Regions from separate parts of the Aquipseudomonas alcaligenes genome, predicted to be linked through region 2. Evidence: predicted binding sites of a transcription regulator. Region 2 holds the regulator's gene; each other region holds the start of a gene.
The links. The regulator sigma-54, encoded in region 2, starts transcription at its own class of promoters, with help from an activator protein. The targets are predictions, from matches to a motif close to ANTGGCATNNANNTTGCTNT.
Positions count from the first base shown of each region.

Region 1: glnK (P-II family nitrogen regulator) is a predicted target of sigma-54. The motif match lies at 787-806, and genes of this name have one in related genera.
Region 3: flhA (flagellar biosynthesis protein FlhA) is a predicted target of sigma-54. The motif match lies at 806-825, and genes of this name have one in related genera.

Region 1 covers NZ_CP154874.1:2,601,122-2,603,384, forward strand. Annotated here, with positions in the region: gene AAG092_RS12645 (YifB family Mg chelatase-like AAA ATPase) at 1-298, opposite strand, end outside; gene AAG092_RS12650 (accessory factor UbiK family protein) at 330-590, opposite strand; gene glnK (P-II family nitrogen regulator) at 993-1,331, shown strand; gene AAG092_RS12660 (ammonium transporter) at 1,367-2,263, shown strand, end outside.
Region 2 covers NZ_CP154874.1:3,116,506-3,118,768, forward strand. Annotated here, with positions in the region: gene hpf (ribosome hibernation-promoting factor, HPF/YfiA family) at 1-163, opposite strand, end outside; gene AAG092_RS15035 (RNA polymerase factor sigma-54) at 321-1,823, opposite strand; gene lptB (LPS export ABC transporter ATP-binding protein) at 1,964-2,263, opposite strand, start outside.
Region 3 covers NZ_CP154874.1:187,555-189,817, forward strand. Annotated here, with positions in the region: gene flhB (flagellar biosynthesis protein FlhB) at 1-772, shown strand, start outside; gene flhA (flagellar biosynthesis protein FlhA) at 886-2,263, shown strand, end outside.

The sequences.
Region 1 (2,263 bases), 520 kb from region 2:
CGGCCGCCGGCACCTGCTCGCTGGCCGCCAGCACGCCGAGGGCGATGGCCAGGTCGAAGCGGCCGCCGTCCTTGGGCAGGTCGGCAGGCGCCAGGTTGAGGGTGATGCGCCGCGGCGGGAAATCGAAGCCGGCGTTCTGGATCGCACTGCGCACGCGATCCTTGCTTTCCTTGACCGCGGTTTCCGGCAGGCCGACCAGGGTCAGGGCTGGCAGGCCGTTGGCCAGGTGCGCCTCGACGGTGACGGGCGGCGCTTCGACGCCGACCTGGGCGCGGCTGTGGACGATGGCGAGGGACATGGATCACTCCTTGATCGCATGCCGCCGAGGCTTATTCGGCGGGTGGGTTCTGCCTGGCTTCCAGCTCTGCCAGCTTGGCCTCCAGGGCTTCCAGGCGCGCACGGGTACGCGCCAGTACGGCCATCTGGCTGTCGAATTCTTCGCGGCTGACCAGGTCCAGCTTGCCGAAGGCGCTCTGCAGCAGGGCCTTGAGCTGGGCTTCGATCTCGCCGCGCGGCAGCGGGTTGTCGCCGCTGAACAGGCGCGAGGCGTGGCTGGCGAGGGTGTCGAGGATGGCTTTGGGCGGCAGCATGGCGGGTCGTTCCGGTGGCAAACGGCGGCAGTGTAGCACGCGGGGCGCGCCGGCCGGGCCGGACGGGGCAGGTGCACGATTTTCGCTCACTGGGCGCGCCGGCTCTGCACCAATGCTGTGCAATGACTGATCGGTCGTTGTTGTGGCGATTTCTGCGGTCCGCCCTAACTGCATGAAAAAGTGGCCTTTTGGCATAGCTGGCAAGCTTTCTGCTTAACACCCCGTGACGCGTGCACCGATGCAGTACCGGTGCGCAGGCCGAGGCGGGGGAGTGTCTCGGTGGATGCGGTTGGTTGGCATCGGGCTAAGGCGGCCGATGCGTTTCAAAAGCCAGACACTGCGCTTAGACTTGAGCCGGGTTCGTTTTCCTGGGGCGAGTCCACCAATACGGGAGAGAGTTTCATGAAGCTAGTCACTGCCATCATCAAGCCGTTCAAGCTGGACGACGTGCGCGAGTCGCTGTCGGAGATCGGCGTGCAGGGCATCACCGTGACCGAAGTCAAGGGCTTCGGCCGGCAGAAGGGCCACACCGAGCTGTATCGCGGCGCGGAATACGTGGTGGATTTTCTGCCCAAGGTGAAGATCGACGTGGCCATCGCCGACGACCAGCTGGACCGGGTCATCGAGGCGATCACCAAGGCGGCCAACACCGGCAAGATCGGTGACGGCAAGATCTTCGTCGTCAATCTGGAACAGGCCATCCGCATCCGTACCGGCGAAACCGGCACCGACGCAGTTTAAGCCTCAGAACCCCACACGCCCCAGGAGAAAAACACATGACTCTGCGTAAGATCGCAGGGCTTGGAGCCCTGCTGTCCCTCGTAACCCCTGGCCTGGCCATGGCTGACGAGGTTGTTCTCAACTCCGGCGACACCGCCTGGATGCTTACCGCGACCGCGCTGGTGCTGTTCATGACCATCCCGGGCCTGGCGCTGTTCTACAGCGGCATGGTGCGCTCCAAGAACGTTCTTTCGGTGATGATGCAGTGCTTCGCCATCACCGGCCTGATCAGCATTCTCTGGGTGGTCTACGGCTACAGCCTGGCCTTCGACACCACCGGCATGGAGAAGGGCGTCACCAACCTCAACTCCTTCGTCGGCGGTCTGAACAAGGCCTTCCTCAGCGGCCTGACCCCGGACAGCCTGATCGGCGCCTTCCCGGAGAGCGTGTTCATCGTCTTCCAGATGACCTTCGCCATCATCACCCCGGCCCTGATCGTCGGTGCCTTCGCCGAGCGCATGAAGTTCTCCGCGATGCTGATCTTCATGGCCGTGTGGTTCACCCTGGTCTACGCGCCGATGTGCCACATGGTCTGGTCCGGTGACGGCGCCTTCCTGTGGGACGAGGGCGTGCTGGACTTCGCCGGCGGCACCGTGGTGCACATCAATGCCGGTATCGCCGGTCTGGTGGCCTGCCTGGTGCTGGGCAAGCGCAAGGGCTACCCGACCACCCCGATGGCGCCGCACAACCTCGGCTACACCCTGGTCGGTGCCGCCATGCTGTGGATCGGCTGGTTCGGCTTCAACGCCGGCTCCGCCATCGCCGCCAACGGCACCGCCGGCATGGCCATGCTGGTGACCCAGATCGCCACCGCCGCCGCAGCGCTGGGCTGGATGTTCGCCGAGTGGATCACCCACGGTAAGCCGAGCGCCCTGGGCATCGCTTCCGGCGTG
Region 2 (2,263 bases):
GCAGGGTCGCTTCGATCTTCTGCTTGAGCTTCTCGACCTCCATGGTCACCTGCACATTGGTGATCTTGTCGAAATGGCGCTCCAGTCGGCTGAGCTTCTCACCGACATAGTCGCGCAGGGCGTCGGTCACATCCAGTTGATGTCCACTGATGTTGACTTGCATACCGCTTCTCCTTGTTGCCTGGTGTAAGAGACAGGCTATCGGGCCTGCCGCCGTAACACGTTGGCTGGGAGGGCTGGTGCACTGCGGGCCGTAGTTCCCCCGTGCAGGGTATCCGGCGCTCGGTACGGTGGTGCAGAAGCCTTCCGCTCAGGGCCGCTTACATCAGTCGCTTGCGTTCGCTGGACGGCGCGATGCCGAGGGACTCGCGGTACTTGGCGACGGTGCGGCGGGCTACCTGAATGCCCTGTGCTTCCAGTAAACCAGCGATCTTGCTGTCGCTCAACGGCTTTTTCGCGTTTTCCGCGGCCACCAGTTTCTTGATGATGGCGCGGATCGCGGTGGACGAGCATTCGCCGCCCTCGGAGGTGCTGACGTGGCTGGAGAAGAAGTATTTCAGCTCGTAGATGCCGCGCGGGGTGTGCATGAATTTCTGCGTGGTGACCCGCGAGATGGTCGACTCGTGCATGCCCACCGCCTCGGCGATGTCGTGCAGGACCAGCGGCTTCATGGCCTCGTCGCCGTATTCGAGGAAGCCGCGCTGGTGCTCGACGATCTGCGTCGCCACCTTCATCAGCGTCTCGTTGCGGCTCTGCAGGCTCTTGATGAACCAGCGCGCCTCCTGCAGCTGGTTGCGCATGAAGGTGTTGTCGGCGCTGGAGTCGGCGCGTTTGACGAAGCCGGCATACTGCGGGTTGACGCGCAGGCGCGGCACTGCCTCCTGGTTCAGCTCCACCAGCCAGCGCTCGTTGTGCTTGCGCACGATGACGTCGGGCACCACGTACTCGGGCTCGCTGGCCTCGATCTGCGAGCCGGGGCGCGGGTTGAGGCTCTGGATCAGCTCGATGACCTGGCGCAGTTCGTCCTCTTTCAGCTTCATGCGGCGCATCAGCTGGCTGTAGTCGCGGCCGCCGAGCACATCCAGATGCTCGCTGGCCAGGCGCTGCGCCTCGGCCAGCCAGGGCGTGTCGGCGGGTAGCTGGCGCAGTTGCAGGAGCAGGCATTCGCGCAGGTCACGTGCGCCGACGCCGGCGGGCTCGAAGTGCTGGATGCGGTGCAGCACGGCCTCGACTTCGTCGGCCTCGATGTCCAGCTGCGGGTCGAAGGACTCGACGATTTCGTCGATGGATTCCTCCAGGTAACCCTGGTCGTTGATGCAGTCGATGATGGTGACGCCGATCAGCTTGTCGGTGTCGGACATCGGCACCAGGTTGAGCTGCCACAGCAGGTGGCTCTGCAGGCTCTCGCCGGCCGAGGTGCGGGTGGTGAAGTCCCACTCGTCGTCATCGCTGGAGGGCAGGCTGCTGGCGCTGGTCTGGTAGACGTCTTCCCAGGCGGTATCGACCGGCAGCTCGCTGGGGATGCGGTCGTGCCACTCGCCGTCCTCGCCACCCTCGGTGTTGTTCACCGCGACGGTGCTGTCCTGGAAGCTGGAGCTGTCCTGCTGCGCCTGGGTGTTCTGCTCGGCGCCGTCGGCCATGGGGTCGGAGTTGTCGAAATCCTCGCCGTCTTCCTGGCGCTCCAGCATGGGGTTGGATTCCAGGGCTTCCTGGATTTCCTGCTGCAGATCCAGGGTGGAGAGCTGGAGGAGTCGGATGGCCTGTTGCAGCTGCGGAGTCATCGTCAGCTGCTGGCCCATCTTGAGGACTAGCGACGGTTTCATGGTGTGGGGCTGGGTACCTTGTTCACTTGCCGGCGCGCGGCGCCATCCACTGCAGGGCGGCGGGCCGCCCTAGGAAGCAAATTATATGCCTGACCTTGAATGATTCTAGCCCTTTGTGCAAGCCCCGCACTCGGTCGCGCTCAGAGGCGGAACTCGTGGCCCAGATAGACTTCCTTGACCAGCTGGTTGGCCAGGATGGTGTCGGCGTCGCCTTCGGCGATCAGCTGGCCGTCGTTGACGATGTAGGCGGTCTCGCAGATGTCCAGGGTCTCGCGCACGTTGTGATCGGTGATCAGTACGCCGATGCCCTTGGCCTTGAGGTGGTGGATGATCTGCTTGATGTCACCGACCGAGATCGGGTCGACGCCGGCGAAGGGTTCGTCGAGCAGGATGAACTTGGGCTCGGTGGCCAGGGCGCGGGCGATCTCCACCCGGCGTCG
Region 3 (2,263 bases), 1.2 Mb from region 2:
GCAGCCCAAGTTCAGCCGCATGAACCCTTGGGAGGGGCTCAAGCGCATGTTCTCCACCAAGGCCCTGGTCGAGCTGCTCAAGGCCCTGGCCAAGTTCGTGATCATCCTGCTGGTGGCCCTGGCGGTGCTCAAGGCGGACCAGGACGACCTGCTGGCCATCGCTGACGAGCCGGTCGAGGCGGCCATCCTGCATGCCATGCTGGTGACCGGCTGGAGCCTGCTGTGGATGGCCTGCGGGTTGATCCTGATCGCCGCGGTGGACGTGCCGTTCCAGCTCTGGGATACCAAGCAGAAGCTGATGATGACCAAGCAGGAGGTCAAGGACGAGTACAAGGACAGCGAAGGCAAGCCCGAGGTCAAGTCGAAGATCCGCCAGCTGCAGCGGCAGATGGCGGAGCGGCGCATGATGCAGCAGGTGCCGGAGGCGGACGTGGTGATCACCAACCCGACCCACTTCGCCGTGGCCCTCAAGTACGACCCGGAGAAGGGCAATGCGCCGGTGCTGCTGGCCAAGGGTGGCGATTTCCTGGCGCTGAAGATCCGCGAGATCGCCCAGGAGCACAAGGTCACCCTGCTCGAGTCGCCGGCCCTGGCGCGGGCGGTGTACTTCTCCACCGAGGTCGACCAGGAAATTCCCGCCGGCCTGTACCTGGCCGTGGCCCAGGTACTGGCCTACGTCTATCAGCTCAAGCAGTTCCGCGCCGGCAAGGGCAAGCGCCCGGGGCCGCTGCCGGACCTGCCGATCCCGCCGGATTTGCGCCGCGACGAGTAGCGGCGCGGCCGTCTCTCTTGCCTTCGCGGCAGAGTTGGAATGCTTCTTGCCATTACCCCTGCACGGCGCCTTTCGCGTCAAAAGATTGAATGGGCTGGGGATAACAAGTGGCAGTGGATCGTGCGCAAATCATCGGGGACGTACGCAGCAACCTGGCGGGGTTGCGCCATGGCAATCTGGGTATTCCGCTGCTGCTGCTGGTCATGCTCGCCATGGTCATGCTGCCGATCCCGCCGTTCCTCCTCGACGTGCTGTTCACCTTCAGCATCGCCCTGTCCATCGTGGTCCTGCTGGTCGCCATCTACTCGCTGAGGCCGCTGGACTTCGCCGTCTTCCCCACCGTGCTGCTGGCCGCGACCCTGCTGCGCCTGGCGCTGAACGTCGCCTCCACCCGCGTGGTGCTGCTGCACGGCCAGGAGGGGCATGACGCCGCGGGCAAGGTGATCCAGGCCTTCGGCGAGGTGGTGATCGGCGGCAACTACGTGGTCGGCGCCGTGGTGTTCGCCATCCTGATGATCATCAACTTCGTGGTGGTCACCAAGGGTGCAGGGCGCATTTCCGAGGTGAGCGCGCGTTTCACCCTGGACGCCATGCCCGGCAAGCAGATGGCCATCGACGCCGACCTCAATGCCGGCCTGATCGACCAGGCCGAGGCCAAGCGGCGCCGTGCCGAGGTGGCCCAGGAGGCCGACTTCTACGGTTCGATGGACGGTGCCTCGAAGTTCGTCCGCGGCGACGCCGTGGCCGGCCTGCTGATTCTCTTCATCAACCTCATCGGCGGCATTGCCATCGGCGTGCTGCAGCACGACCTGGCCTTTGCCGAGGCCGGGCGCATCTACACCCTGCTGACCATCGGCGACGGCCTGGTGGCGCAGATCCCCTCGCTGCTGCTGTCCACCGCCGCCGCCATCATGGTCACCCGGGTCTCCACTTCCGAAGATATGGGGGCCCAGGTCAGCCGACAGATGTTCGCCTCGCCCAAGGCCCTGGCCGTGTCGGCAGCGATCATGATCACCATGGGCCTGGTGCCGGGCATGCCGCACGTACCTTTCATCGGTCTCGGCCTGATCGCGGCCGGCGCGGCCTACTGGATTGCCAACAAGCAGCGCAAGGTCAAGGAGGAGGAGGTCAAGGAGGTCAAGCGCCAGCAGGAGCTGCTGCCGGCGCAGAAGGCCCAGGAGGTCAAGGAGCTGGGCTGGGACGACGTCACCCCGGTGGACATGGTAGGCCTGGAGGTCGGCTACCGCCTGATCCCGCTGGTGGATCGCAACCAGGGGGGGCAGTTGCTGGCGCGGATCAAGGGCGTGCGCAAGAAGCTGTCGCAGGAGATGGGCTTCCTGATGCCGTCGGTACATATCCGCGACAACCTCGACCTGTTGCCCAATGCCTATCGCCTGACCCTGATGGGCGTCAGCGTGGCCGAGGCCGAGGTGTATCCGGAGCGCGAACTGGCGATCAACCCCGGCCAGGTGTTCGGCACCCTCAACGGCA